DNA from 2 places in the Pseudoalteromonas sp. APAL1 genome. Region 1 is predicted to be linked to the other one. Evidence: predicted binding sites of a transcription regulator. Region 1 holds the regulator's gene; the other holds the start of a gene.

Region 1 (15,807 bases):
CTGGCGATTCAATTTTGAACATAAAGGCTTTTGCAGCGACCTTACCAATGCCCAAAAACTGCCCCATAGTGAAGTTCGATAACACGATAAAAATCGAACCACCAAATACAATGACCACCGAAGGCGTGTTATAAAACATTGCAACTTGGCCGTCACTACTTAATACCATCGACATAGCAATTAAGCCTATGGCACCAAGAATACCTATTATGGTTGCTAAATCCACATACCCCTCCAGAGGAACAAATACACGACACCAACGGCATCAAATTTTTATTATTAACTGCTTATCGGCAAGCAATTGAATTACTTAAATCATTAAATGAATTAATTTTATTTTAATGTAAGATTTTTAAGCTACAAGTTGCCGCTACTTCTAAAACCGTAAAAATAGCATATTGATTTCCTTTTATGCGCAAAAAAACACATCATTCTTTGACCTAGTTTAGCATTCCCCCTAAAATTGGCCTCACTTTCTATTAGCTATCGAGGCCACTATGGCAACAAAGAAACCAGAAAACTTGAGTTTTGAAGAAGCACTGGATGAATTATCTAAGATTGTTGCACAAATGGAGCAAGGTGAACTGTCTTTAGAACAATCGCTAAAACAGTTTGAGCGTGGTATAGCGCTTGCGAATGCCTCATCTGGAAAATTACAACAAGCCGAACAAAAAGTGGCCATATTAATGGGTAACGATAGCCAAGCTCCTCTTAGCAACTTTGACTCAAACTTGGACTAATTAAGTGCAATTAAAAGAACAATTACAACGCGCTCGAGAAGACGTTGAAGCACATTTAAATCGCTATTTCGAACTGCCACTAAACACTGAAAAAACCATTAAAGAAGCCACTCATTACGGCGTTTTAAATGGTGGTAAGCGCTTACGTCCTTACCTCGTTTATGCGACGGGCCGCATGATGGGAGCTGACAAAGCTGACCTTGATATTCTTGCCGCTGCTATTGAGTGTATTCATAGCTACTCATTAGTTCATGATGACCTACCAGCAATGGATGATGATGACTTAAGACGTGGCCGCCCTACTTGTCATATTGTTTATGGTGAAGCGCAAGCTATTCTCGCCGGTGATGCTCTTCAAACATTAGCATTTGATTTAATTGCTAACCATCAGTTTGCAGTACCTACGACACAACAGGTAAGAATGATCGCCTCGTTAAGCAAAGCCTCAGGTATAGAGGGTATGGTAGGTGGTCAGGCACTTGATATTGAAGCTACTGATAAAGCAATTACAGTCGAAGAACTAGAACGTATTCATCAACTTAAAACTGGCGCATTACTCAACTGTGCAATTACCTTGGGGGCTTTGGCCGCGCCGCAATGTGATGAGCAAACGTTAAAGCAGCTTAATTTGTTTGGTCAAGCAATTGGTCTGGCTTTTCAGGTACAGGACGATATTCTCGATGTAGAGGCAGACACCGAAACGTTAGGCAAACCGCAAGGTTCAGATATTGCGGCCAATAAAGCGACCTACCCTGCATTATTAGGTATGGCAGGCGCTAAGCAAAAAGCACAAGACTTATTGGCTCGGGCTCATAAAGCACTTGAGGCTATTGATTACGACACCCGCGAGCTGGCAAGCCTTGCTAGCTATATTGTTGAGCGTAATTATTAACGTCTAAAAAAGAAAGACAAAATAACTAAAAAATCAGAGCAGCAATGGGCTATAATGCACTCTGGTTAGCGAAGGATGTATATAAAATCATGACACTTGATAGTAGCAAGTATCCATTATTAAGTTTGGTTGACGAACCAGCACAACTGCGTGATATTGCGCAAGATAAGTTACCTGCGTTTAGTAAAGAGTTACGCGAATACCTGCTTAATTCAGTTTCGCAAAGTAGTGGTCATTTAGCATCAGGTTTAGGTACTGTTGAGTTAACAGTGGCCCTTCATTATGTCTATAACACCCCTGAAGATCGTTTAGTATGGGATGTGGGTCATCAAGCATACCCGCACAAAATCTTAACGGGTCGCCGTGACCAAATGCATACTATCCGTCAAAAAGACGGTTTACACCCTTTCCCATTCCGTGAAGAAAGCCCTTACGACACCTTCAGTGTTGGTCATTCAAGTACTTCTATTTCTGCAGCGCTCGGCATGGCTATTGCCGCTGAAAAAGAAGGTAAAGATCGTAAAACGGTTGCTGTTATTGGCGATGGCGCAATTACTGCTGGTATGGCATTTGAAGCGATGAACCACATGGGCGATGTAAACCCTAACGTGTTAATTATCTTAAACGATAATGAAATGTCGATTTCAGAAAACGTAGGTGCCCTAAACAACCACTTTGCACGTATTTTGTCTGGTAGCTTCTACACCAATATTCGCGAAGGCAGTAAAAAACTTCTTTCGGGTTTACCGCCAGTGAAAGAACTTGCCAGCCGCATGGAAGAACACCTAAAAGGCATGGTCATTCCGGGCACATTCTTTGAAGAATTAGGCCTAAATTACATCGGCCCAATCGACGGTCACGATGTCAATATGTTGGTCGATACCTTACGTAATATGCGTAACCTTAAAGGCCCTCAGCTACTGCATATTAAAACGCAAAAAGGTAAAGGTTATAAACCTGCTGAAGCGGATCCAATTGGTTACCATGGCGTACCAAAATTTGATCCGAGCATGTCTAAATTACCAAAATCAAAACCTGGCGCTGCCACATTCTCAAATGTGTTCGGTGACTGGCTTTGTGATATGGCAGCACAAGATGACAAGCTAATGGCGATTACTCCTGCTATGCGTGAAGGCTCAGGCATGGTTCGTTTTTCTAAAGAGTACCCAGCGCAATACTTTGATGTAGCAATTGCTGAGCAACATGCTGTAACGCTTGCAGCTGGTTTTGCTTGTGAAGGACTGAAGCCTGTTGTTGCTATTTATTCAAGCTTTTTACAACGTGCGTACGACCAACTTATTCACGATGTGGCATTACAAAACCTACCGGTTTTATTTGCTATTGACCGTGCCGGGATTGTTGGTGCTGATGGTGAAACTCACCAAGGTGCTTACGATTTAAGCTTTATGCGCTGTATTCCTAATATGATTATCATGGCACCAAGCGACACTAATGAGTGCCGCCAGATGCTGTATACAGGTTACCAATGCAATCAGCCTGTTGCCGTACGATACCCACGTGGTAGCGCAGGCAATTGTGATGTTGAATCAACAATGAGTGCGATTGAAATTGGTAAGGCGCGAAGTATCAAACAAGGTAGTAAAGTGGCAATCTTGTCATTTGGTACGCTACTAGAAAACGCCAAATCAGCTGCTGAAGAGCTTAATGCAACAGTGATTGATATGCGCTTCATTAAGCCTCTTGATACAGAGACTATTAGCGAGTTGTTGAGTAGCCACGATGTAATTGTTACCCTAGAAGACAACGCCATTGCTGGCGGTGCGGGTTCTGCTGTGAATGAGTACTTAGCTGCAATTAAAGCAAATGTGACTATCTTGAACTTAGGTATTCCAGATGAATTCATTAAGCATGGTACTCAAGACGAAATGCACGCCGAAATGGGCTTAGATGCAAACGGTATCTTAACTAGCATCAAAGAGTTTATGGCCTAAGCCGTACACTAATAAAACTAAAAAGGAGCCTTAAGGCTCCTTTTTTGTCATCGTTTATATTAGCGCATCCAAACCTTAATATCAGCAAGACCTGTTTCTTGAAGAACACCCAGTTGTTTATCAACATTATTATTTTGCTCAAACTCAAAAGCATCTAATTGTTCATCAAAGGTAATATTTGCAACGCCATCACCACCGCGCTTTTTCACTTGGTGTAGCGCGATATCAGCTAAATTAACAGACGTTTCCCAGCCAATCACTTGACCACCCAATAAAGGTAATGGATAGAAAGACCAGCCAATAGACGCAGTGATGGTGGTCGATTCCCCATTTGGTAGCCTAAATGGGTTTGCTGCAATTGCTTCACACAAGTCAGCAACATAATTGTCTATAGCTGTACGTTTGAAATCACGTAATAAGAGTAAAAACTCATCGCCACTCCAGCGTGCGACATAGTCTGAGCCTTGTGTCCGGCTATTCAACAATGTCGCCATTTGCTGTAAACAACTATCGCCTGCAAGTGGTCCATAGGAATCATTGATGCGGCTAAAGTTATCAAGGTTAATTATCAGTAGCACCAACGACTTACCCTGTGCTTGCAATGATTGCGAATTACGTTGGAAATGTTCAATATCTTTAGGGAGCTGATCAAACAAGAAGCGACGACTACGAAGCCCCGTTAGCTCATCTGAGTGACTGACTAACTTAAGCTGAGAATTTACTTGATTGAGCTTATCGTTGGCTTCACGAAGCTCTACGGTGCGCTCTGTTACTAAGCTTTCAAGTGCTAATTGTTTACGCTTCTCTTGCGCCCTAAACACCCAAAACACGAGGTAGAACAGTAAAATAAAACTACTTGTGATCAAGAGTCTAAAGTAAATGGTCTCGTCAAAGCGACGTGGAACAACGAATGTGTACTCGGTACGACGAGCCTTTTGCCAATCTTCACCACCACGTTTGGCTTCAAGCTGAAACAAAAATGCCCCCGGAGGTAAATTTGTATAAATAGCCTCACGGCGGGTGTTTGCATAGCGCCAATCACTGTCTAAACCACTCAGTCGATATCTAAACTCAATACTTGAAGGAGCAAAATAATCAATTGCGGTATATTTGATTGTCACATCGCGCTCATCAATTTGTAGCTCAGGTTTATCACCTAAAGTAGCGGTACTTAAGCTTCGCAGCGGCGTAATAATACTTTCAATACGCGGCTTAAGCGCTTGCACACCAAAAAGCTCAACACTCTTAGGTATTTCAACTACCCCTTGTAAGCTTGGGTACCAAATAGAGTTACCTGTGTCTGCTACAGCATCATGGCCAAGACCAGCACAGCACTGACTGGCTTTACCATCTAATTGTCGGTCAAATGATGAGATCACTTGCTCTACTTTTAAGCTCTCTATATCAGTACCAAATTGCTCTACCGGCATGCGGTAAACGCCCTTCATGGTACTTACCCAAATACGTTTTAACTGTTTGTCATAAACAAGGCTGAAAATCGAGCCGTACGGTAGGCCGTCTGTTGCATCAAGTTGACGCCACTGACCTTGGGTGCTGCGATAAAATAAACCATCGTTAAGAGAGCCAATTAATATCCCCACCCCTTCAATATTTAAAATACTGGTGACATAAGCGCTTTCTAAACTGGTTTGGTCACCAATTTTTTCAATACCACGGTCAGTAAAGTAATAAGCCCCTTTACTGGTACCTATTAAGCCAAAATTTTGCTCATCAAGCACATAGGTAATAAATTTACTGCTCAAGAACGCATTGTAAGCAAAAGGTGTTAAGCCACCGTAACTTAAACGGTACATACCGCGACCAGTACCGAGCCAAAAACCGCCTTTACTAGAACGGCTAATTGCGAATACAGGGTTATCGCGCAGTGCTCGTCCTGGCACTGTATACAAGGTTTGATTCTCATAGTAAAAAACACCGCGACCTGTAGCAATGTATAAGCGATCACCATCAAACTGCAAATCGTGAACTGCAGCCCGACCAAACTGATTACTTGGTATTTGATTTACAAAATTCTTATTGTAATCGAAGTAGCCGACACCACTGCGGTTAGCCACCCATAGTTTGCCATCAGGTGCTTGGCTAATCGCCATCACCGCTTCTGTCATATTTGAAATAGCTGAGTGGCGCTCAATACGCCCTTCGTGAGCAAGCCATAACCCCTCACTGAAACTTGCCAGCCAAATATTATTTTGATTATCACGGAAAATATCTGCAAACCAAATACTTTGATCAAGCTGACTTGGCTCAACCCATTGCCAGTCCCCAGAGTTATCTCTAAAGAGTAAACGGCCATAAGTTGAAATCCACAACGCTCCATCTGAGTCGCTCATAAACTTGTAAACGGCAGAGTTACTCGCGTTAGGAAGTGGGAATGGACGCAGCTCGTCATCTAAATCAAGAAAGTAGGCACCAAGCTCAGAGGCAAGGTATAAATTACCCTCAAGCCACGCCATATCATGAATGATGGTTTGCGCTAGGCGCTCAGGGAGAGAGACTTTTGCGGTAAGTTCTAAGCGCAGCTTTGCAAAATCAGATGAAGTATTAGTTAAACGCAATAAGTGACGCTCGTTAACCAGCCAAATACCCTCTGGCGACAACGCCATTTGGCTCACTGAACCAACTATTTGCGTGATTGCCGTAGCATTTGATACTGGCACGACTAACGCAGAGTTTTGGTTTAGGGTGACTTGATTTCGTGCAACATAATAAAGGCCGTTGGCTGCAATCCAGATACTGCCTTTAGAGTCTTCAAGAATGTCGCGCACCGGGCCTTTAACATTAAAGGTTTGCGACATCATCGTTCTTGGATCGAGGGTTACTATCCCGTTTTTAGTGCCAACCCAAAGTAACCCCGTACTATCAACTAATAGCTTGTTAATACCATTACTTGGCAAGAAATCACTATTTTGTGTGTTGAAGTTGGTGAAAGTATTACCATCAAAGCGGCTCAAACCGAACTGAGTACCCAGCCACATGTAGCCTTGCTCGTCTTGAGCGATGCTCTTAAGAGATTGAGATGGCAAGCCGTTTTGGATATTCCATTGTTTGACGACGTAGTCAGTAATAGATGCAAACGCAGGCATACTGCATAACACCAACAAACAGACAACTAAAAATCGCATCATATACTTGCCACCAAGTAACACTGTATTAATCGTTTAAAAGGGTAAATAGCCAGCTTTAAACAAAGCCTGTACACAAATTAATGAAAAAATACCTGCTAAAATATCATCAGCCATGATGCCCAAGCCACCGTGTAAACGCCTATCGAGAATACGAATAGGGCCTGGTTTAGCGATATCAAAAAAGCGGAACAATAAAAAACCAACTAACAATGACTGCCAACTAAGTGCAGCACCAATCATGGTGATATAATAACCAGCAACTTCATCCCAAACAATGGCAGGATGATCATGCACCCCTAAGTCATCTGCTGTTTTACCACAAGCCCAGATACCAAATACGCTGATCACAATTGCAAATACAATCTGTAACCATAGCGGAAAGTACATGGTTGTAAAAATAAATGGTAATGCAGCAAAAGTACCAAAGGTGCCAGGTGCTTTAGGTGCTAGGCCTAAACCAAAACCCAAACCAAATAATTGATGTGGGCGTTTTAAATTAAATAATCGGTTACTACTCAAACCGGCTCCTTTGCAAAGTGTTGAAACCCTTTACCTTGATAGTTAAATTTTTCACCATCAAGTAGTAGTTCAATTTCACTTTCGCCACTTTTTATTTGCCCAACACAGCTGGCTTCGACGCCATATTGACGAAGTTTCATATCAACCATGCTTTTATTGCTTTCAGGCACAGTAAAAAGTAATTCGTAATCGTCGCCGTAATTTAAAATATAGTCAAACTGTTCAGGGCGTGGAATTGATGCGCTGACAGCATCAGACACAGGTACTTTATCAACATGGATCACTGCACCGACTTGCGAAAGCGCCAATACATGACCTAAATCAGCTAATAAACCATCAGAGATATCGATGGCAGCAGAAGCCGCACCTCGTAATACCTGCCCAGCTGCAACTCGCGGAGTCGGGTAATCGAAACGATTGTTTAAATAACTCAAATGCTCAGGCGCGATGTCGAAACCTTGCTTACGTGCTTCGATCGCAACACCGGCGTCGCCCAGTGGACCGGTCACATAAATCCAATCACCTACCTTTGCGCCGCTGCGACGCAATGCTTTGCCTTCAGGCACAATACCTTTGGCACAAATAGTAATTGTGAGCGGACCTTGTGTAGTGTCTCCACCGATGATTTGCACATTAAAGTATTCCGCAATTTCATGCATACCTTCTGTGAACTGCTCAATCCATTCCATATTCACTTCAGGCAGGGTCAATCCTACTGAAATCCAGGTAGGTTCAGCACCCATTGCAGCCAAATCACTTAAGTTAACAGCTAACGCCCTATGCCCAAGGGCGCGAGGAGAAATGTCATCAAAAAAGTGTACACCTGCAACTAATGTGTCGGTTGTCACAGCCAATTGACAATTTTCTGGCACAGTGACCAACGCACAATCATCACCTATACCAAGGTTTACATCACGACGGATGATACCGCGACCTTTAAAGTAACGGTTAATTAATTCAAATTCCTTCATTCACAAAAAAGCCGGCCCAAGCCGGCTCTCCTTTACGGGGCTACTTACTTACGCAGCTCTTTAACTGCTTTATCAAGTACACCGTTGACAAACTTATGGCTGTCTTCAGCACCAAACATTTTAGCAAGCTCAATACCTTCATTGATTGCTACTTTGTATGGAACGTCTTCACGGAATTTCAGCTCATAGCCAGACAGACGTAAAATTGCTTTTTCGACCATGTCTAACTCATCTGCTGGGCGTGCTAAATGTGGCGCAACGATTTCATCTAATTGCTTACAGTTAACAACAACACCGCGTGCTAGGTCTTTGAAATATTCGACGTCGATTTTAGTCACATCATTTTCAATTAACATTTGCTGTTCAATATCAGCAATTGGGTTACCGCTTAACTGCCAAGAGTATACGGCTTGAAGTGCTAAGATACGTGCTTTACGTCTTGCTGCTGGTTTCACAGAGATTCCTTAAACTTAAATTTTGTCTAACACATTAACCATTTCAAGCGCACCTAAAGCAGCTTCGCCACCTTTGTTACCCATTTTGGTACCTGCGCGCTCAATTGCTTGCTCAATGCTTTCAGTGGTTAATACGCCAAATGCAACCGGGATATCATACTCAAGTGATACTTGTGCAAGACCTTTGTTTGATTCGCCAGCGACTAAATCAAAGTGTGGTGTACCACCTCTGATCACAACGCCTAGAGCGATGATTGCATCGTGTTCTTTCTTTGCTGCAACGCGTTTCGCTGCTAAAGGTAATTCAACGGCACCTGGTACGTAAACAACAGTAATGTCGTCGTCAGATACGCCACCTGTGCGCTTAAGCTCATCAACAGCACCTGCTAATAGGCTGCTACCAATAAAGTCATTAAAGCGAGAAATGACAATGGCAAACTTTTTGCCCGGTGCGTATTTGTTACCTTCAATAATTTTCATTTAATAACCCTAAAAAATAAGTTTAAGCGGTTGCGATTGCGCAAAAATTACGGCGCATAATACCACAAAAATATAAAAGTAGCCTAGTTAACCTGAACTCTGGCTAATAAATCTAACTCTAGTGGCCACTCGTAACGCTAACCGCATTGAATTTAAATAAAATTACGAGTAAACCTCTTAATTAAATTACGCGTTAATTAAGATTGCGGCTCAACGTAGTCAACCACTTCTAAGTGGAAACCTGATAGTGCATGGTATTTTTTCGGACGGCTCATTAAGCGCATTTTTTCAATACCTAAATCAGCCAAAATCTGCGAGCCCACACCGACAGTACGCGATGTCCCTTGGAATTTACGATGATTTACATTTTCACCCGCATCTTCGGCAGCAAATGCTTTTACCATTGCTTCAAGGTCTTCAGTTGATTCTTGCTTACCCAAAATCACCAGCACGCCATTGTGTTCTGCAATGTAAGCCATCGCATCCGATAAGCCCCAACTGCGATCAGCACTACGATCAGATAATAAAATATCATTGAAAGTACTTTGTAAGTGAACACGAACAAGCGTTGGTTCTTCTTTCGATACTTCACCTTTTTGTAAAACATAGTGAAGTTGACCATCAATGGTGTCTTTGTAGGTAACTAAATCAAACTCACCGTGATCTGTTGGCAGTTTACATTTAGCAACACGCTCAATGGTGGTTTCGTTTAGGTTTCTGTATTCAATTAAATCTGCAATAGTGCCAATCTTTAAGCCATGCTCTTTTGCAAAAATTTCAAGATCTGGACGACGTGCCATGGTGCCATCGGCATTTAAGATTTCAACGATCACTGACGAAGGCTCAAGACCCGCTAAACGAGCTAAATCACAACCGGCTTCGGTATGACCTGCGCGTGTTAACACGCCACCTGGTTGCGCCATAATTGGGAAAATATGCCCAGGTTGTACGATATCGCTCGGCACGGCACCTTTGGCAATAGCTGCTTGAACTGTACGTGCTCGGTCAGCTGCTGAAATACCTGTCGTTACGCCTTTCGCTGCTTCAATCGACATAGTGAAGTTAGTTGAAAAAGCAGCACCGTTATTTTTAACCATTAACGGCAAATCTAACTGCTGGCAACGCTCTTGCGTCATCGTTAAACAAATTAAACCACGACCGTGTGTTGCCATAAAATTGATAGCATCAGCACTGATATGCTCTGCTGCGATGATTAAATCGCCTTCATTTTCTCTGTCTTCATCGTCCATTAAAATAACCATTTTACCGGCTTTAATGTCATCGATAATTTCTTGCGCGCTGTGTAGATTCATAATGTGCCCATGAGAGTATGATTAATAGTGACGTATCTTTGCTTATTTAATAAAACCAGCTTGTGCTAACAAGCTCATTGATATGTCTGAACGGGAAGGTTGTTCGGCCCCTTTTATTAGGCGCTCTAAATAGCGAGCAATCTGGTCAACTTCTAGGTTCACCTGAGTACCCACTTGAAATTCTGCAATCGTTGTTTGCTCTGCGGTATGCGGAACAATAGTCAACTTAAAGCGGTTTTGCTCGACCTCGTTGACCGTTAAACTAATACCATCAATACATACCGAACCTTTGTAAGGAATGTACTTCATTAAATCATTGTCAGTACTTAGCCAGTACTCTGTTGCACGAGCATTAGGACTGATACTTTCTACAGTCGCAATACCATCAACATGACCAGATACTAAATGCCCACCTAAGCGAGAAAGTGGTTGCATGGCTTTTTCAAGGTTAACTGTTTGACCTTTTTTATAGTGAGCAAAGCCCGTTAAGCTGATTGTTTCGTTTGATAAGTCAGCACTAAAACCATCGCTATGTTTAGCGACAACCGTCAAACACACACCATTGGTGGCAATACTGTCACCGAGCTTAACGTCTTTCATATCCAAATTAGTGCTTTGAATACGAATAGCTAGGTCACCTTGCTTTTGTGTTAGTTCAACAATTTTACCTGTTGCTTCAATAATTCCAGTAAACATAGTGCTACTCTTTATTTTCAATGTGTGTGGCTTGCTTTGCTTTTGTCGCTGTTAAGCGAATATCGTCGCCAATCATCACTGTATCAGTAAAGGTCAGTTCAGTGATATCACTCATCATGGTAACTTCTGCAAAGTTTAGTAAGCTTTTGCCCATATCACCTATTAACTTAGGGGCAATATAAACAATGTATTCATCAATTAAATCTTGCTCAGCAAATGCACCGGCAAGGGTCGCACCTGCTTCGAGCCAAATATGGTTAAATTGCAGCTCAGCAAGACGCTTTAAAACCGCTGATAGATCAACTTTATTATTAACTGCTGGTACAACTTCGTGTTTAACAAAGTGAGGCCATTGATGCTGTTTATCAAGCGATGTAGTGAAAATAATCACCGGACTTTCAATGCTAAATAATGCAAGTTCAGGCGTTAACCTATTTTGTGAATCAATAATCACACGAGTAGGTTGACGCAAAGGCAGTGACGTTGGCATATCAATTGGCAGCTCATCAATGCGTACATTGAGTTTGGCATTATCAGTCATAACCGTATCTGCACCAGTGAGTACCACGCAACTTTGGGCACGAAATGCTTGCACATTTTGGCGCGCTTTAGGCCCTGTGATCCATTTACTTTGGCCATTATTTAGCGCAGTTTTACCGTCTAAACTGCAAGCCATTTTACAAATCACATATGGCAACCCAGTTTCCATGCGCTTTAAAAAGCCTTTGTTTAAATCGCGAGCTTGTTGTTCAAGTAAACCTGATGCTACAGCGATACCTGCATCTGCTAAAATCTGTAGACCGCGACCACTCACAGCTGGGTTTGGGTCGACCATGGCAGCTATAACTTTGCTAACACCCGCAGCTTTTAAACCTTCGGCACAAGGCGGTGTGCGTCCATAATGACTACAAGGTTCTAAAGTCACATATGCGGTGGCACCTTTTGCATTGTCGCCAGCCACTGCCAGAGCATTAACTTCAGCATGGCCCTGCCCTGCTAGTTGATGAAATCCTTCACCGACTATTTCGCCATCTTTAACCAGTACACAGCCAACATTAGGGTTTGGTGTTGTAGTAAAACGACCTTGTTTAGCAAGCTCTATGGCGCGTGCCATATAAGCCGTATCAAGTTCTGTGAATGACATAGTTAATCACCTAAACGAGCGATTTCTTCACCAAACTCGCGAATATCTTCAAAAGAACGGTAAACTGATGCAAAGCGAACATAAGCCACTTTATCTAGTTTTTTTAGTGACTCCATAATGCACTCACCAATTAAATGGCTAGAAATTTCACGTTCACCCGTGGCACGAAGCTGAGATTTAATAATGTTGACCACTTCATCGACCTGCTCGGTGCTGACAGGGCGTTTTTCTAGCGCACGATGCAAGCCATTGAGTAATTTGTCTTCATTAAATGGTTCACGACTACCGTCTTGCTTTATGACTCTTGGCATCACAAGTTCTGCGCCTTCAAAGGTGGTAAAACGTTCGTGACATTCGTTACATTCACGTCGACGCCTAACCTGGTGGCCGCCGCCAACAAGTCGAGAATCAATTACTTTAGTATCTTTTGCGGTGCAAAAAGGACAATGCATAGAGTTCAGCTTCCGTTTATTAAAAACAAAAAAGGCCGCTTATTAAGCGGCCTTTATAATAGCAAAAAACAACGCTATTGTTATCTTAATTACGGTTTAACCAATAATTAAGCGTAAACTGGTAATTTTTTACAGATAGCTTTAACTTTCTCTTTTACTTCAGCTTGTACAGACTCATCATTGATGTTGTCTAGTACGTCACAGATCCAGCCAGCAAGCTCTTTTGACTCAGCTTCTTTGAAACCACGGCGAGTAATAGCTGGAGAACCAATACGAAGACCAGACGTTACGAACGGTGAACGTGGGTCGTTAGGAACTGAGTTCTTGTTTACAGTGATGTTAGCGTTACCTAGTGCAGCGTCAGCATCTTTACCTGTGATATCTTTATCGATTAGGTCAAGAAGGAATAAGTGGTTGTCTGTTTTACCAGAAACAACTTTGTAGCCACGCTCTTGAAGAACTTCAACCATAGCTTGAGCGTTCTTTACCACTTGAGCTTGGTACGCTTTAAATTCTGGTTGTAATGCTTCTTTGAAAGCAACTGCTTTAGCAGCGATGATGTGGCATAAAGGACCACCTTGACCGCCAGGGAATACTGCGCTGTTTAGCTTTTTGTAGATTTCTTCATCACCACATGCAGAAACGATTAGACCGCCACGAGGGCCCGCTAATGTTTTGTGAGTTGTCGTAGTAACAACGTGTGCGTGAGGGATTGGGCTTGGGTATACACCCGCTGCGATAAGACCAGCAACGTGAGCCATATCTACGAATAAGTATGCACCAACTTTGTCAGCGATTTCACGGAATTTAGCCCAATCAACGATACCTGAGTATGCTGAGAAACCAGCGATGATCATTTTTGGTTTGTGCTCTAATGCTAGCGCTTCAACTTGAGCGTAATCAATTTCGCCTGTTTCGTCATTTAGGCCGTATTGAATTGCATTGTACGTTTTACCAGAAAAGTTAACGTGTGAACCGTGAGTCAAGTGACCACCATGAGCTAAGCTCATACCTAGTACTGTGTCATGTGGCTGAAGAAGTGCTTGGAAAACAGCTGCGTTTGCTTGTGAACCCGCATGCGGTTGAACGTTAGCGTAATCAGTACCGAATAATTCATTAGCACGGTCAATTGCTAGCTGCTCAACAACATCAACATGTTCACAACCGCCATAGTAACGTTTGCCTGGGTAACCTTCAGCATATTTGTTGGTAAGCTGAGAACCCTGCGCTTCAAGTACGCGTGGGCTACAGTAGTTTTCAGACGCGATCAGTTCGATGTGCTCTTCTTGACGAGCCGTCTCTTTAGTGATGGCTGCAAATAACTCTGGATCGAAATCCGAAATATTCATGCTACGTTCTAACATGGGGTCTCCTAAGGCAACGTGTATGGTATTTTTTGAAGGCTATATTGTACGCTTAAAACGCACTTTTGCCTATCTTGTAAAGATGAACATATTTAAACAGGGATTGAATTTATTTCACAGTGTTTTAATAATGATATTTTTTTATTGATACATAATAAAAATTTATAAATTTAAAACATTACATATATTTTTAAAATATGATTTAGCGTAAAAAGTTCATCATGCGTTTGCATATGGGCACAATGAAACTAAGCTTGTAATACAAACCCAGATCAAGGATGTTTTGAGTCAATGTTAGCCAAGCCCATTTATGAACTTGTTCCCTACTGCTATTTGTTTTTAGGTATTGCCTGTATCGTCATACCTCATGAGCTGCTCTACACACTCATTGGTATTGTGTTATTTTTGCTGGGTGCAAACATATGGCGAATGCGCTCAGAAGCGCGAAGACGAGATCAAAAAAGTCAGCGAATTAAACAAAGAAGAGCGCGCTATTACTATGAATTTAAACCCTTTATTTTATTCATTAGTGCTCTGACTTTAACACAATGGACGCAAAACGAGATCATCTTATTAAGCTGCGCTTTGCTATGTTTTAGTGCGTTAGTGATAATTGCAATGCGATTATTGAACCGCCACAGCCATTCATTATCACATTAAAAAAGAGCGGCAATGCCGCTCTTTTAATTACTTTAAGCTAGTTTATTTAAAAGCTCTGTTCTCAATAGTTGATAATCATGCTTGATGTCTTCTGCTAAACAAGGCTTTGCAAGGGCATCTGCTAGAGGCTTAGGCATTGCTAACTCAATACCTAAAATATCTTCAACACTTTCTTTAAATTTAGCAGGATGTGCCGTTGCTAAAAATATACCGGCACTGCCATCTGCTAAATTTTCTTTTAAGCCTTGATAAGCAATCGCTGTATGAGGTTCTGCGATATAACCCGTTTGATGAATTTTTTTCATCACTTCTTTGGTTTCTTCTTCGCCAACACAACTTGAGTAAAAGTCATCATAGCTAAACCAATTATTATCCAACATAAATTGAACACGTGGCCAGTTATTCGGTTTACTCACATCCATTGCGTTTGATAATGACTCAAGCGTTTCGTTAGGTGCCCACTCTTTGCTTTGTAAAAAACGTGGCACAGTGTCATTTTGGTTGGTTGTTGCACTCAATTTTGCGACAGGCATACCAAGTACAGCACCAATCATCGCAGCGCACACATTACCAAAGTTACCACTTGGTACTGAGATATGTGCCTTGCTACGCTTTTCTTTTGGCAACTGGGCTATTGCTTCAAAGTAATAACACACTTGAGCGACCAAGCGACTGATATTGATCGAGTTAGCTGAGTTAAGGCCAAGTTTTTGTTTTACTTCATCGTCTAAAAACGCATTTTTGACCATGCTTTGACAGTCATCAAAACTACCATCAACTGCATAGCAGTGAATGTTATTGCCAAGTGTGGTGAACAGTTTTTGCTGCGCTAATGAAATTTTACCTTTCGGATACAGAATAACTACATCAATATTTGGCTTGTTATAAAACGCATGAGCAACGGCGGCTCCTGTATCACCCGATGTTGCCGTTAAAATCGTTACTTTTTCGCCTTGGTTAAACTGCGCCAAACACTCAGCCATAAAACGACCACCAAAGTCCTTAAAGGCAAGCGTTGGACCA
Region 2 (15,807 bases), on a different contig from region 1:
GCCTTGCAATGGGTACTATGGACATCGTAAACCTACACGGTGGTAAGCCAGCTAACTTCCTAGATGTTGGTGGTGGTGCTACTAAAGAGCGTGTATCTGAAGCATTCAAGATCATCTTATCTGACGACAACGTTAAAGCTGTTTTAGTTAACATCTTTGGTGGTATCGTACGTTGTGACATGATCGCTGAAGGTATCATTGGCGCAGTTAAAGAAGTAGGCGTAAACGTTCCTGTAGTAGTACGTTTAGAAGGTACTAACGCTGAACTAGGTCGTGAAGTACTTGCTAATTCTGACCTTAACATCATCGCTGCTGAATCACTAACAGACGCAGCTGAAAAAGTTGTTGCTGCTGCGGAGGGCAAATAATGTCTGTATTAATCAATAAAGATACAAAAGTTATCTGTCAAGGTTTCACAGGTGGCCAAGGTACTTTCCACTCTGAGCAAGCGCTTGAGTACGGTACACAAATGGTTGGTGGTGTAAGCCCAGGTAAAGGCGGTCAAACGCACCTTGGTCTTCCAGTATTCAACACAGTACGTGACGCTGTTGAAGCAACTGGTGCAACTGCATCAGTTATCTATGTACCAGCACCTTTCTGTAAAGATGCAATCTTAGAAGCTATCGATGCTGGCATCGAGCTTATCGTTTGTATCACTGAAGGTATCCCAACACTAGACATGGTTGACGTTAAAGTTAAGCTTGAGCAAACTGGTGTTCGTATGATCGGTCCTAACTGCCCAGGTGTTATCACTCCGGGTGAAACGAAGATCGGTATCATGCCTGGTCACATCCACAAGCCTGGTAAAGTAGGTATCGTATCACGTTCTGGTACTTTAACTTACGAAGCGGTTAAACAAACTACTGACGCTGGTTTCGGCCAATCAACATGTGTTGGTATCGGTGGTGACCCAATCCCTGGCACTAACTTCATCGACGTTTTAGAAATGTTCGAAAAAGACGAGCAAACTGAAGCAATCGTAATGATCGGTGAAATCGGTGGTACTGCAGAAGAAGAAGCTGCAGAATACATCAAGCACAACGTGACTAAACCAGTTGTTTCTTACATTGCAGGTGTTACTGCTCCTCCAGGTAAGCGCATGGGTCACGCAGGTGCAATCATCGCAGGCGGTAAAGGTACTGCTGATGAGAAATTTGCTGCATTAGAAGCTGCTGGCGTAAAAACTGTACGTTCACTAGCTGACATCGGTGCTGCACTTAAAGAGAAAACAGGCTGGTAATCAGTTTTAATCTCTTAAAAAAGGCTCGCTTATGCGGGCCTTTTTTGTATCTGAGAGTTTCCTAGTTTGTGCACGAAAATTCTAGCTGTAAATTAAGAATAATAATGCTTTATTTGTGAATAAAAATTCCATACACTGATACCTTGTTTATTTGTTTTTATATAAAACGCTGTTATTAAAAAAGGTAAATATCACGTGCGTACCACAGAATTGGTAGATGGATTTCGCCAGTCAACTCCTTATGTTAATGCTCACCGAGGTAAAACTTTCGTTGTAATGCTCGGCGGAGAAGCAATTGATCAGCCAGGTTGTCGTAGCATCATTAATGATGTTGCATTATTAACGAGCTTAGGTATCAAAATCGTTTTAGTGTTTGGTGCAAGGCCACAGTTCAATGCGGCACTGCAAGAATTTGGCATAACTAGTCAGTTTCATAATGAAATACGTGTTACTGATAACGCGACTTTTGATGTAATAAAGAAAGTTGCGGGTGCAATGCAGTTCGATATTACTGCACGTTTATCGACCTCGCTAAGTAGTACTCCTATGACTGGCTCATACTTGAATGTGGTCAGCGGTAATTTTGTTATCGCTCAGCCTTTAGGAGTTGACGAAGGCATTGATTATCATCACTCAGGCCGTGTAAGACGTATTGATGTTGAAGGGATTCGTCATCAATTAAACAATAACAGTATTGTACTACTTGGTCCGATTGCCGCCTCAGTGACAGGTGAAAGTTTTAATTTAACCGCTGAAGAAATTGCCACTCAGGTTGCATTAAAACTACGTGCCGACAAAATGCTTGGTTTTTGTAAAGAGGCCGGTATCTTGGATGAAAACGGTGAAGCAATTGCCGAGCTTATGCCAAATGAGGCGGAATCTGTCTTAGCAAACTACCGTAATCAACCTGATTCATGTTTAAGTGCAACGGTATTCTTACAAGCGGCCATTGATGCATGTCGTGGCGGCGTACATCGTTGTCATCTAGTTAGTTACAAAGAAGATGGCGCATTATTACAAGAGCTTTTCTCATTAGATGGCATTGGTACGCAAATCGCGCCGCAAAGCTCTGAACAGTTACGTAGTGCAACAATATCTGATATTACCGGGATTATTAATCTGATCAGACCGCTTGAAGAGCAGGGCTATTTAGTTAGGCGTTCTAGAGAGCAGCTTGAGATAGAAATAGAGCAATTTACTGTCATTGAGCGTGATGGTTTAATTATCGCCTGTGCCGCTTTATACCCATTTGCTGAAGAACAAGTGGGGGAGTTTGCAAGTCTGGCTGTTCATCCACAATACCGAGATGCAGATAGAGGGAGTTACCTACTGCGTTTTATTATTAATAAAGCCAAACGTGCGGGTTACTCGCATTTATTCGCTTTAACCACACGCAGTATTCATTGGTTTTTAGAACAAAGCTTTGAATTGGTGACCGTTGATGAGTTACCGGCGAAGAAAAAGGCACTGTATAACTATGAGCGCCGTTCTAAAGTGCTGCGACTGGACCTTACTAAACTAAGTAAAAACCGTTGATAGTACAACTGAGTGGGTTGCTATAAAAAAGGTGACGCATGTGCGTCACCTCTAATTCTATATATTGTATTTAATTAATACTCATAGTTAATGTGCTGATAAAAGCGCACACGTAAATCTTGGCGCGTTGGATTAAAGGCCAGCTCGTCAGTTACTTCATTAATTGCGCTTTGCACTTGATTCATAAACTTACCATAACCAATGTCATGCTTGTCTTTATCGGCTGCGGCAATTACAAAATGTAAAGAATCAACAAGTTGATTTGCATCCCAATAATGTTGTAATTGCACTTGCTCTGAGCTGCAATCAAAGGTTAGCTTTTGCAGTTCACTGTTACTTTGTGCGTTATCAATATTGCTATTACGAACAATAGGGCGGGTACCATTAGCGATAAAAGCACCAAGGGTTAGCGCCCGTTTTTCGCAAGCTCGTTTGAATGCATCAAAAATATATTGATAAAACTGCGTGTAATTCTCTTCATTCAACATATGTTGAAATTGCGTTTTAATCGCGCGGGTTACTGGAATAGAAAACCCAGCATAAGTCATTTCACTGTGCTGTGTTGGTAAATGACATTGGCGAGATTGATAGCGTGGATATAAGCTACGCAATTTATAGCCATAGCTTTCTTTGTGACCTTTTGCTTTAGCAAATAAATCATAAGTAAGATGCTGGTGATCGCGAATTTTAAGTGGAGGTTGACCGCTTAATAGCTTTTCTTGTAATGAGTTTATTACGCGCTGTACGTTATGGTGAAAACTTGCTGCATTAGCACGAATATCTTCACCTGTAGCCAAAAATAATAAACGAATTTTTTTGCATTTTACTTCATCAGCGGCAAACACATTATGTGCTTCGTGGTATTGTGGGTTATAGAAAAATAAAATCTGCTTAGCGGTTTCTAAACTATATGCCTCATCATGGTAACGAACGACAGGTAACTTATCGTTAGCGATCAGATGTACATTGTGCAGTTCATATTCATCACATAGTGCAAATAACTCCCTTGCAAGACGCTTATAAGCACAGCTTACATTACTAAACTGAGCAAAAAACTCATCAGTAGGTTTAAACTCAACTAGCACATACTGGTTAGCACGCGCAGAGCTTGGAATATAGACTCTATGTTGATTGAGCGAAGCCATCTTTTTTCCTTATTGGTAGTGAAACTGACGGCACTATATCGCTAGTCAATGATCATTTTATTGCGTTAGAACAATTTTTTTACCGATTTTGCAGCGTCTGTAAACGATGTATTCAATAATCGGCTTATTATCTTCAATAAACATGGTTCAACTACTGTATGTTAGGGTTTGTTTTTGTAATAATGCATTAGTTTTGTCACCATGCAATATTTTGAGGATTATGCTCCTATGGCGGAAATTGAGAATCGCCCAAGTAACTTTATTAGAACGCGTATCGACGAAGATCTCGCAAGCGGTAAGCATGCGACTACACACACGCGTTTTCCACCTGAACCAAACGGTTTTTTACACATTGGTCATGCAAAGTCTATCTGTTTAAATTTTGGTATTGCCCAAGATTATCAAGGTCTTTGTAACTTACGTTTTGATGATACGAATCCAGAAAAAGAAGACATCAATTACGTAAATTCAATTAAAGAAGATGTGCAGTGGTTAGGTTTTCAGTGGGATGGTGAAATTAAGTATTCATCTAACTATTTCGATGCGTTATACGGCTATGCTGTTGAGCTTATCGAAAAAGGCCTTGCGTATGTGTGTTTCTTATCGCCAGATCAAGCACGTGAATACCGTGGTACTTTAAAAGAGCCAGGTAAAAATAGCCCGTACCGTGATACGCCAGTAGAAGAAAACCTAGCGCTATTTGAAAAAATGCGTAATGGCGAATTCAAAGAAGGCGAGTGTGTACTGCGTGCTAAAATCGATATGGCTAGTTCATTCATGGTATTGCGTGATCCGATTTTATACCGTGTACGTTTTGCTCACCACCACCAAACAGGTGATAAGTGGTGTATTTACCCAATGTACGACTTCACGCACTGTATTTCAGATGCGCTAGAAGGTATCACGCATTCATTATGTACGCTTGAGTTCCAAGATAACCGTCGTTTATACGATTGGGTATTAGATAACATCAGCCTTGAGTGTCACCCACAGCAAATCGAGTTTTCACGATTAAACCTTGAATACACCATTATGTCTAAGCGTAAATTAAACGACTTAGTGGTTAATGGTCATGTTGAAGGCTGGGACGACCCACGTATGCCAACGATTGCTGGTTTACGTCGTCGTGGATACACACCTGCGTCAGTGCGTGAGTTCTGCTCGCGTATCGGTATCACTAAACAAGAAAACATGGTTGAAATGGGTATGCTAGAAGCATGTATCCGTGAAGACCTAAATGAACATGCACCACGTGCAATGGCTGTTCTTGATCCGGTGAAGATTGTTATCGAAAACTATGATGCAGATAAAGTAGAGACTTTATCAGTTGCCAATCACCCGAATAAAGAAGAGATGGGCCGTCGTGATGTGCCTTTCACGCGTGAGATTTATATCGAACGTGAAGACTTCCGTGAAGAAGCAAATAATAAGTTCAAACGTTTAGTACTTGATAAAGAAGTACGTTTACGTGGTGCTTATGTAATTAAAGCTGAGCGTGTTGAAAAAGACGAGAACGGTGAAATCACCACTATTTTCTGTTCTTACGATCCAGAAACGCTAGGTAAAAACCCAAGCGATGGCCGTAAAGTTAAAGGTGTAATCCATTGGGTATCAGCCAGTGAGTCAATCACCGCTGAAGTACGTTTATACGACCGTTTATTTAACGTACCAAACCCAGCTGCTGCTGAAGACTTCAATGCAACGCTAAATCCAGAATCACTCGTGGTTCTTGCTAACGCGAAACTTGAACCGTCTCTTGCTAATGCACAAGCAGAGCAGGGCTTCCAGTTTGAACGCATGGGCTATTTCTGTCGTGATAACAAAGCCGACTCACTAGTATTTAATCAAACTGTGGGTCTTCGTGATTCATGGGCAAAGATTGAACAAAAGGGCTAAACTTTTAACTAATTGTTTAAGTTTCTAAGCTTAATAAAAAACCCTTTCATTTTAAAAATGAAAGGGTTTTTTTATAACTATTAAAAGTGATTAAAAATAGCCGCGAATACCTAAGCTAAAGTTACGACCAGGTAGTGGTGCTTTTTCTTTAATAAATGAACTGTGAACGAAACCTAATTCATCCGTTAAGTTATCAGCATTAATGTACAGCTGCGTATCGACAGGACCTAAATCAAGTTGGTAATTTGCCGATGCGTCAAACAGGGTATAACCGTCAGTTTTTGTTTCATAAGCGGTAATATCTGACTGCTCAAAATAATGAGTGCCTGCTAGGCTAAATTGCCAACCGCCAACAGTATACTGTAGTTCAGAACCAAGTTTGTTTGCTGGAATACGTGGTAGGTAACCTTCGCCATCTTTTAATTTAGCAGTTGTTGAATCACCAAACACTTTAACCAATGTGCTAGGTGACACTTGGTAGTGGACGTCAAACTCAATACCGTAAAGTTTTGCATCTTTACTTGCAAATTGATACACCGCCATTGCGTCTTCGTCAGCCTCTGCTGCTGACTCTAGACCGTGTTCTTCATCGAATACGAGCCCAGTACTTTGCTGGTAATAGTAGTTTTCAATGTCGTTGTAGAAAAAGTTAACGGTGTAACCAAAGTCACCAATAAAGCGGCGGAAACTTAAATCAAAGTTGGTTGCAGTTTCTTGATCGATATCTTCAGGCTCAAAGTGTATTTCTCCGTCTTCGATATGATAACCAAGGCCTAACTCATATGTGCCAGTTGCAATGTGTACACCATTTGAAAGTAGTTCAGCACTAAGAGGCGCGCGCTCTGAACGAGATACGCTAAGCGCAACACTTTGGCCTTCTTGATATTGCCAGATTGCACCTGCAGAAAAACTTAGATTTGTGAAATCTTCGCTGTAATTGATGATTTCTGCTTCTTCGTCATCGTGACCTTCTTCCTCTTCGTGAGCGTGGTCATGATGGTGCTCTGCCATACTAACAGCCGAGTCAATTTGGTAATCCTCAATACGTGCGCCTAATTCAACGGTTACATCACCAAATTGACGCTCTTCAAGCATGAATAGTGCATTGGTTTTAGTTACACTTGCTGGTGTAAAGGCTTCTTCACCATCAGCATCGTAGTCTGATTCTGTGTAGTGGTAGCCAGCCATACCGTGCCAAAGGCCTAATTTATGTTCAACGGTTGCACGTGCTTCAGTGGTTTTGTTAGAAAACACAGTGCCAACTGCACCATCTTCAATTTCGGCATGTTTATAGTCTGTGTAACCCACACGTAGTGAGATATTTTCAATCCAGTTATCATGTAGCGCATAGCTCATGTAACCTTGCCAGCGATCTTGCTCTAATTGCGCGAAGACAGACTCTTCGTGTTCTTCTTCACCTTCGTGTTCATCATGATGCTCACCTTCTTCATGCTCTTCGTGATGATGGTGTTCATGGGCGGGAATACCGTAATCTGTTTCGATGCGACCATATGACACACCCAATGTTAGGTGGTCGCCAACATAACTCGTACCAAAATTAACATTTTGGCTATCGATAAAGGTGTTTTCTACACGGTTAGCGGTTTCGTGCTCTTCATGATCTTCACCCTCATGTTCGTCATGCTCTTCAGGAAGCTCGAATGTTGGTGTTTTATAATCATGACCTTTGCGCTTTGTGCCATCAAAATGGAAGTTGAAACCTTCATTACCGGTTTCAAGTTTTGCGGCATAAGTATTGGTGTTTGATACTGTGTCATGGGTGTATTGCGCAGCGCCTGTTAAAGTGTCTATATTGTCGGTAGGAATACGATTATCAACAACATTTACCACACCACCTATCGCACCGGAGCCGTAAAGTAGGGTAGCAGGGCCTCGTAGCACTTCAATTTGTTCAGCGGCTAGGCTGTCATTTGATGTTGCGTGATCTGGGCCAATACGTGATGCATCACTGCTATCAAGGCCATTTTGAGTGATTTTCACACGCGGACCATCTAAGCCGCGAATGATTGGGCTTGATGAAACTGGACCAAAATAACTAGCATTCACACCAGGTAGGCCTTTTAGTGTTTCGCCTAAGGTCGGCTTAGCCTTATTTTTAAGATTATCACCAGCCAATACGTTAACAGGTGAGATCATTTCAAGGCTATTTTTATGAAGCGCAGAAGCATAGACAACAACTGTTTCTACAGATGTTGGCGTGAGAGTAATAACTAGATTTTGATTGTCACCATTAATTTCAACACGTTTATCGATAAAATCATCTTTGCTGATGTGTAATTGGCCTTTGTTATCTACATCGATTTTAAACTGGCCTTGTTTATTGGTCACAACGCTTTGTGACTTACCATGAACGTGAACTTCAGCGTTACTGATAGGTTGCTGATTTTTATCTAATACTTGACCTGTGATCACAGCAGCCATTGTTGATTGAGAGAACAGCGCAGCGGCAACAGCACTAGAAAGAATTGAAATTTGCTTCATTATTACTACTTCTAAGTTTGTTGTTGAGTGTTGTGATATAATATAACACTGCAATTTTTTATCTGCAATAACGTTATACTATAACTTTTAACTAAGTCGCGAATTTTACACCGTAAACTATACTTAGAATGTTTCAGTTAGATGGACATTCGTTATGTCTGATAAGAATCGTGTTTTTAAAGCCAATTTTACTATTGCAGATTTGCGCGAACAGCGAAATCACCAAGAGGTTTTCACCACGGCATGTGATAGGCAAGAAAGCTATGAACATTTTGTGTTAAAGCTTTTAAGCTACTGCTTATTTTCTCATAATAAAATGGCAACCATGAACGCACGGCTTAAAAGTAGTGAGCCAGATGTGTCAATTAAAGCCCTTGATGAGCATTATGAAATGTGGCTAGCAGTTGGAGAACCTGATTTTACAATATTGAGTAAAATTGCTAAACGTGTTGACGAACTATGGGTTGTAACTACGCTAAACAATGAGTGGTTACAAGAATATGAGCATCAATTAGAGCTGATAAATAACAGCCATTTAATTGCCTTTGATGGAAACTTTATTGAGCAATTGGCGAGCCATTTGACTAAAAACTTACAGTGGGATGTAACGATAGATCAACAAACAGTAAGTGTCTCAGACAAAGAAAACTTCTACCAAACAAACGATCTTGTGTGGCATTAAAGTTCAATTTTTACCTTACCGTTGGGTTTACTACAACACAGCAACACTTCACCTGAGCGAACAAACGCAAGTGGTTCTTGGTTATAATTCACATCACCTTCGACTAATTTAGCGCGGCATGCGCCACAATAACCTTCACGGCATTGGTAGGGGACGTCTATTTTGTGTTGTTCTAGGCATTCAAGGAGAGATGAACAGCCAGAATCAAATTCGAGACTCTGGCTGTCTGTTCCTGCAAGGATAACCTCTGCAGTAGTGTTAGTGCTCATTACAGATCGAAGTCACCAAAATCTGATGCATCAACCTGAGAATCAATTTGGCCTACAAGGTAAGAGCTAATTTCAGCTTCTTGTGGAGCAACTTGAACGTTGTCTGATACTAACCAAGAGTTGATCCATGGAATAGGGTTACTCTTACTTTCGAACTGTGCAGGTAAGCCAACCGCTGTCATACGCGCATTTGTGATGTATTCAACATATTGACATAAGATATCTTTATTTAAGCCAATCATAGAACCATCTTTAAACAAGTATTCAGCCCAATCTTTTTCTTGCTCAGCTGCTTCAACAAACATCTGAATCGCTTCTTCACGGCATTGTGCAGCAACGATTGCCATTTCAGGATCGTCTTTGCCTTCTTGCATGATATTTAGAATGTGTTGCGTGCCAGATAAGTGGAGCGCTTCATCACGGGCAATAAGCTTGATGATTTTCGCATTACCTTCCATTAGTTCACGCTCTGCGAACGCGAATGAACAAGCAAAGCTTACATAGAAACGAATAGCTTCTAGAATGTTAACCGACATCATAGCTAGGTAAAGTTGCTTTTTAAGGTCAAATAAGCTGACTTTAACTTCTTCACCGTTGATCACATGTTTACCTTCACCATATAAATTGTAAACAGAAATCATATTGATTAAATCATCGTAGTATTTGGTAACCGCATCAGCACGTTCACTGATCTTCTCGTTACTGACGATATCATCAAAGATAAGCTCGGGAGACTGCGTAACGTTACGAATAATATGCGTGTATGAACGGCTGTGAATTGTTTCACTAAACGCCCATGTTTCAATCCAAGTTTCAAGCTCAGGAATAGACACAATGGGTAGTAACGCAACGTTAGGTGAACGACCTTGCACACTATCTAGCAAGGTTTGATATTTCAAGTTGCTTAAAAAGATGTGTTTTTCGTGGTCCGGTAACGCTTGGAAGTCAAGACGGTCTTTACTTACGTCAACTTCTTCAGGACGCCAAAAGAACGATAATTGTTTTTCAATTAGCTTTTCGAAGATAGGGTACTTTTGTTGGTCGTAACGTGACACGTTTACAGTTTGGCCGAAAAACATCGGTTCTTGTAATTGGTTATTATGGTTTCGGCTAAAAGTTGTATATGACATAGTGATTTCTCAAAAAACAGTCAGGACAAAGCGGGCAAATGAGCCCGCTTTTGTTATGTTATTAATTTAATTAGATTTTACAAGCGCCGCCTGCACAACCGTCATCTTCTACCTCTGGTGTTAGCTCATCTTGAGCATCCGATGCACCGTCACGTGTGTTGTGGTAGTACAAGGTCTTCACACCAAGTTTATAAGCAGTCAGTAGGTCTTTTAATAGCACCTTCATAGGTACTTTACCGCCTTCGTACTTAGATGGATCATAATTAGTGTTTGCAGAAATCGTTTGGTCAACGAATTTTTGCATAATACCAACAAGCTGAAGGTAACCATCGTTTGATGGAATATCCCACAGTAGCTCATAGTTGTCTTTCAGGTTTTCATAATCTGGAACTACTTGCTTTAAGATACCATCTTTACTTGCTTTAACGCTGATATGACCACGTGGTGGCTCAATACCATTTGTTGCGTTAGAGATTTGTGATGATGTCTCTGATGGCATTAATGCAGATAGCGTAGAGTTACGCATACCGTGCTCTTTAATGCTCGCACGTAAAGAATCCCAATCTAAATGAAGTGGCTCATTACAGAACTGATCTAGGTCACGCTTGTAAGTATCTGTCGGCATGATGCCTTGAGAATACGTTGTCTCGTTAAATTTAGGACACGCACCGCGTTCTTTCGCTAACTCGTTTGATGCTTTCATTAGGTAATATTGAATTGCTTCAAACGTTTTGTGAGTTAGGGCATTTGCACTACCATCAGAATAACGTTTACCGTTTTTAGCAAGGTAGTATGCGAAGTTAATTACACCTATACCCAGCGTACGACGGCCCATCGTTGCGTTTTTAGCCGCAGGAACAGGGTAGTCTTGGAAATCAAGTAAGTTATCAAGGGCACGTACTGCAAGTTCAGCAAGCTCTTCTAATTCATCTAATGACTCAATCGCACCTAAGTTAAATGCAGATAGCGTACAAAGTGCAATTTCACCTTCTTCATCCATTACATTGCTAAGTGGCTTAGTTGGTAATGCGATTTCTAAACATAGGTTAGATTGACGAATTGGCGCCACAGTCGAGATAAACGGGCTGTGTGTATTACAGTGGTCAACGTTTTGTAAGTAAATGCGACCAGTGCTTGCACGCTCTTGAGCAAACATTGAGAATAACTCAATAGCTTTAATACGCTTTTTACGAATTGACTCGTCTTGTTCGTACTTAACATATAGCTCATCAAACTTCGCTTGGTCTTCAAAGAATGCATCATATAGACCCGGTACATCTGACGGGCTGAACAATGTGATGTAATCGTCTTTGATTAAACGGCTATACATTAATTTGTTGAACTGTACACCGTAGTCAAGATGACGTACACGGTTGTCTTCAACACCACGGTTGTTCTTAAGGACAAGAAGATTTTCAACTTCTAAGTGCCAAAGTGGGTAGAACAACGTTGCTGCACCGCCACGAACACCACCTTGTGAACAGCTTTTAACCGCTGTTTGGAAGTGTTTATAAAACGGAATACAACCTGTGTGGTAAGCTTCACCATTGCGAATAGGGCTACCAAGAGCACGAATACGGCCCGCGTTAATACCAATGCCAGCACGTTGCGAAACATATTTAACAATCGCAGACGATGTCGCATTAATAGAATCAAGGCTATCACCACATTCAATCAATACACATGAGCTGAATTGACGTGTTGGTGTACGAACACCGGCCATAATTGGTGTAGGTAATGAAATCTTAAATGTAGACACTGCATCATAAAAACGCTTGATATAATCAAGACGTGTCTCTTTTGGATAATCAGAGAATAAGCTTGCCGCAACTAAAATATATAAAAACTGTGCACTTTCGTAAATTTCGCCAGTAACACGGTTTTGAACTAGATATTTACCTTCAAGTTGCTTTACAGCAGCGTAGCTGAAGTTTAAATCACGATTATGATCAATATATGAGTCTAACTCATCGATTTCTTGCTCTGTGTAGTCGACAAGTAAATGCTGATCGTAACGTTTGTCTTCAACTAATTTTGTAATGTGATCATATAAACGTGGTGGCTCAAATTGGCCATACGCTTTTTTACGCAAGTGGAATACAGCTAAGCGAGCAGCTAGGTATTGATAATCAGGCGTATCTTTTGAGATTTGATCCGCTGCCGCTTTGATGATTGTTTCATGAATGTCGTCGGTGCGAATGCCATCATAAAATTGAATATGTGATTTTAATTCAACTTGTGAGACAGACACATTATTCAGACCTTCTGCGGCCCAAGCGATTACGCGATGGATCTTATCTAGATCGAGTGACTCTTTACGGCCGTCACGTTTGCTTACAGATAGCTGTTGGTTCATAGTTTTGCCTGTATTCCTTGGGAAATTTTAGTTGTAAAGACAAAGGTATTCTTTATGTAATTATTATTATTAAACACTATATGCAGCTAATTGAATAACATTTAGCCACAATATCTGGTGTTGTTTAAATTGCAGATCACAAGATAGTGTGGTCTGCGCTGTTTTGCAAGGGATAGAATTGCCCCATTTTGTGGATAACTATTGGATAAGCGCATTGTGTTAGTGACCATTAACCTTTGAACATTCACAGACGACGAAATTTGTAGAAATCAACTCAAGATCCAGAAAATTTACCGTTTTAAAAAATAAATTTCGACTGATTTTTTTATCATCAAAGAATGTTCAAAAGTGAATCAGATCACAATATATGGTGTTTTAGATAATAAATAACACTATATATGGTTAAAGCCATCAATTGGCGAATGCCAATTAAAATCTGCCTGCCAGCCAAGCGCAGCGTCAACACTCGGTATGTAACCCCAAAGCGCCGTTGCACTGTACATATTAGCTGCTTTTGCAGCTTGAATATCTCGCTCAGCATCACCGATATACAAACAACGAGTTGGATCAACCGCTAAGATCTCAGCTGTATGTAACAGTGGATCCGGTGATGGTTTTGAAACAGCTAATGTATCGCCACTGACAACGGCTTGAGCATTGCTTAAAGATGGGATCGCTTGCACTAAGGGCTCAGTTAAAAAGCCGGGCTTATTGGTCATAATGCCCCACTTAATATTGTTTTGCTCAAGTGCAATTAAAAGCTGCTCGATGCCGTTGAAGCATTTACTGTGTACGGCAATATCATCAGCGTAATAATCGAGTAACTGTTGACGTAAAGCCAGTTGTTCTACATCAGGCCACTTATCACCAAAACCAATCTCTAATAATGCATTGGCTCCGTTTGAAGCTGCAGGACGATAAATATGTTCAGCGACTGGGGCAATATCTGCATCGGCTAATACACGATTTAATGCATGACCCAGATCATCGGCGGTATCAAGGAGCGTACCATCGAGATCAAAAATAAAAGCATCAAAATCGATAGAGGGTGCGTTTACACCACTCATTAGGCTAATTTCTCAAAGTGCAGGATGTAATTAACACTTACATCATCATTTAAACTGTACTGCTTAGAGAACGGGTTATAGTTCAGGCCTGTGCTGGCTCTTACTTTTAATCCCGCTTCTTCAGCCCAGGCAATAAGTTGTGCAGGTTTGATAAACTTTTTATGGTCATGGGTACCTTCAGGCACCATTTTTAAAAGCTTTTCTGCACCCACAATGGCAAATAAATAAGCTTTTGGTGTTTTATTTAATGTTGAAAAGAAGACATCGGCGCCCGGTTTAGCAAGTTCTGCTACAGCACGAATAATAGACGCAGGATCTGGAACATGTTCTAGCATTTCCATACAGGTAATAACGTCAAAGCGAGCAGGGTGCTCAGCCGCAAACTGTTCTGCTGGTACTTTTATATAGTCAACAGGGACACCTGTTTCTAAACTGTGTAACTTAGCAACGGTAAGTGGCTCTTGGCCCATATCGATGCCGGTTACTTTAGCGCCCATGCGCGCCATGCTTTCACTTAAGATGCCGCCACCACAGCCAACATCTAAGGTTTCCTTATCAAATAAGCCGCCTACTTTATCGGCGACAAAATCCAAGCGAAGAGGATTTATTTCATGAAGAGGTTTGAACTCTCCGTCGCGGTCCCACCAACGTTCTGCGATGGCTTCAAACTTTGCAATTTCTGCGTTATCTACATTTTGATGTTCGGTCATAAAAAACTTCCTCGTCAATCTGAGGCCATTATATAGGGGGAAATTACTAAATCGCAAAGATTTAGCGCCTGTAAATCTAAATAAATTGTGATAGCATGGTCTGGAAATAATAACTAAAGCTCTTAAGACGGCATTGTGCCTCTTTATGAGTCAATACTGAAGGAATGTGAAATCAAATGACTGATCTCGCCAATGAAATTCTGCCAGTCAATATTGAAGATGAATTAAAAAATTCGTACCTTGATTACGCAATGAGTGTAATCGTTGGACGTGCATTGCCAGACGTACGTGACGGCTTAAAGCCAGTTCACCGTCGTGTTTTATTTGCAATGAACGAACTCAATAATGATTGGAATAAACCTTACAAGAAATCAGCACGTGTTGTTGGTGATGTAATCGGTAAGTACCACCCACATGGCGACAGCGCGGTATATGACACCATCGTTCGTATGGCGCAGCCTTTCTCATTACGCTATATGCTTGTTGACGGCCAAGGTAACTTTGGTTCTGTTGACGGTGACTCTGCGGCAGCAATGCGTTATACGGAAGTCCGTATGGCGAAAATGTCACATGAATTATTAGCTGACTTAGAAAAAGAAACCGTTGATTACGTACCTAACTATGATGGTACTGAGCAAATTCCTGACGTATTACCTACTAAAGTACCTAACTTACTAGTAAATGGTTCATCAGGTATTGCGGTTGGTATGGCAACGAACATTCCTCCGCATAACTTAACAGAAGTTATTAACGGCTGTTTAGCGCTTATTCAAAACCCAGATATGTCAATTGCTGATCTAATTGAATATATCCCGGGTCCAGATTTCCCGACTGCGGCGATTATCAACGGTAAAAAAGGCATTGAGCAAGCGTACCTAACAGGTCGTGGTAAAGTATATATCCGTGCTCGTGCTGAAATCGAAGTTGACGAAAAAACCGGTCGTGAAACAATCATCGTTCACGAAATCCCTTATCAAGTTAACAAAGCGCGTCTTATCGAAAAAATCGCTGAGTTAGTTAAAGATAAGAAAATTGAAGGTATTAGCGCACTACGTGACGAATCAGATAAAGACGGTATGCGTATCGTTATCGAAATCAAACGTGGTGATGTTGGTGAAGTAATCTTAAACAACCTATATGCACAAACTCAGTTACAAACTGTGTTTGGTATGAACATGGTTGCACTTGATAACAACCAACCTAAGTGCTTTAACCTTAAAGAAATGCTTGAAGCGTTTATCATTCACCGTCGTGAAGTTGTTACACGTCGTACT

The links. Region 1 encodes NrdR, which represses ribonucleotide reductase genes. Its sites were predicted from a motif close to AAACACNANATNTNGTGTTT; they were not measured.
Region 2: the regulator NrdR is predicted to act here: its motif matches at 12,860-12,879, upstream of nrdA (class 1a ribonucleoside-diphosphate reductase subunit alpha).

The regions. Positions count from the first base shown of each region.
Region 1 covers NZ_JAKGAW010000034.1:7,153-22,959, forward strand. Annotated here, with positions in the region: gene pomA (flagellar motor protein PomA) at 1-226, opposite strand, end outside; gene L1264_RS15405 (exodeoxyribonuclease VII small subunit) at 498-740, shown strand; gene ispA ((2E,6E)-farnesyl diphosphate synthase) at 745-1,632, shown strand; gene dxs (1-deoxy-D-xylulose-5-phosphate synthase) at 1,722-3,584, shown strand; gene L1264_RS15420 (ligand-binding sensor domain-containing diguanylate cyclase) at 3,644-6,730, opposite strand; gene L1264_RS15425 (phosphatidylglycerophosphatase A family protein) at 6,764-7,249, opposite strand; gene thiL (thiamine-phosphate kinase) at 7,246-8,220, opposite strand; gene nusB (transcription antitermination factor NusB) at 8,265-8,675, opposite strand; gene ribH (6,7-dimethyl-8-ribityllumazine synthase) at 8,691-9,155, opposite strand; gene ribBA (bifunctional 3,4-dihydroxy-2-butanone-4-phosphate synthase/GTP cyclohydrolase II) at 9,353-10,468, opposite strand; gene L1264_RS15450 (riboflavin synthase) at 10,511-11,164, opposite strand; gene ribD (bifunctional diaminohydroxyphosphoribosylaminopyrimidine deaminase/5-amino-6-(5-phosphoribosylamino)uracil reductase RibD) at 11,169-12,308, opposite strand; gene nrdR (transcriptional regulator NrdR) at 12,311-12,760, opposite strand; gene glyA (serine hydroxymethyltransferase) at 12,868-14,124, opposite strand; gene L1264_RS15470 (hypothetical protein) at 14,416-14,784, shown strand; gene thrC (threonine synthase) at 14,817-15,807, opposite strand, start outside.
Region 2 covers NZ_JAKGAW010000006.1:12,413-28,219, reverse strand. Annotated here, with positions in the region: gene sucC (ADP-forming succinate--CoA ligase subunit beta) at 1-368, shown strand, start outside; gene sucD (succinate--CoA ligase subunit alpha) at 368-1,240, shown strand; gene argA (amino-acid N-acetyltransferase) at 1,436-2,776, shown strand; gene L1264_RS04555 (DUF3083 family protein) at 2,851-3,921, opposite strand; gene glnS (glutamine--tRNA ligase) at 4,150-5,817, shown strand; gene L1264_RS04545 (TonB-dependent receptor) at 5,908-8,319, opposite strand; gene L1264_RS04540 (YaeQ family protein) at 8,474-9,001, shown strand; gene yfaE (class I ribonucleotide reductase maintenance protein YfaE) at 8,998-9,270, opposite strand; gene nrdB (class Ia ribonucleoside-diphosphate reductase subunit beta) at 9,270-10,400, opposite strand; gene nrdA (class 1a ribonucleoside-diphosphate reductase subunit alpha) at 10,471-12,756, opposite strand; gene L1264_RS04520 (HAD family hydrolase) at 13,149-13,823, opposite strand; gene ubiG (bifunctional 2-polyprenyl-6-hydroxyphenol methylase/3-demethylubiquinol 3-O-methyltransferase UbiG) at 13,823-14,533, opposite strand; gene gyrA (DNA topoisomerase (ATP-hydrolyzing) subunit A) at 14,710-15,807, shown strand, end outside.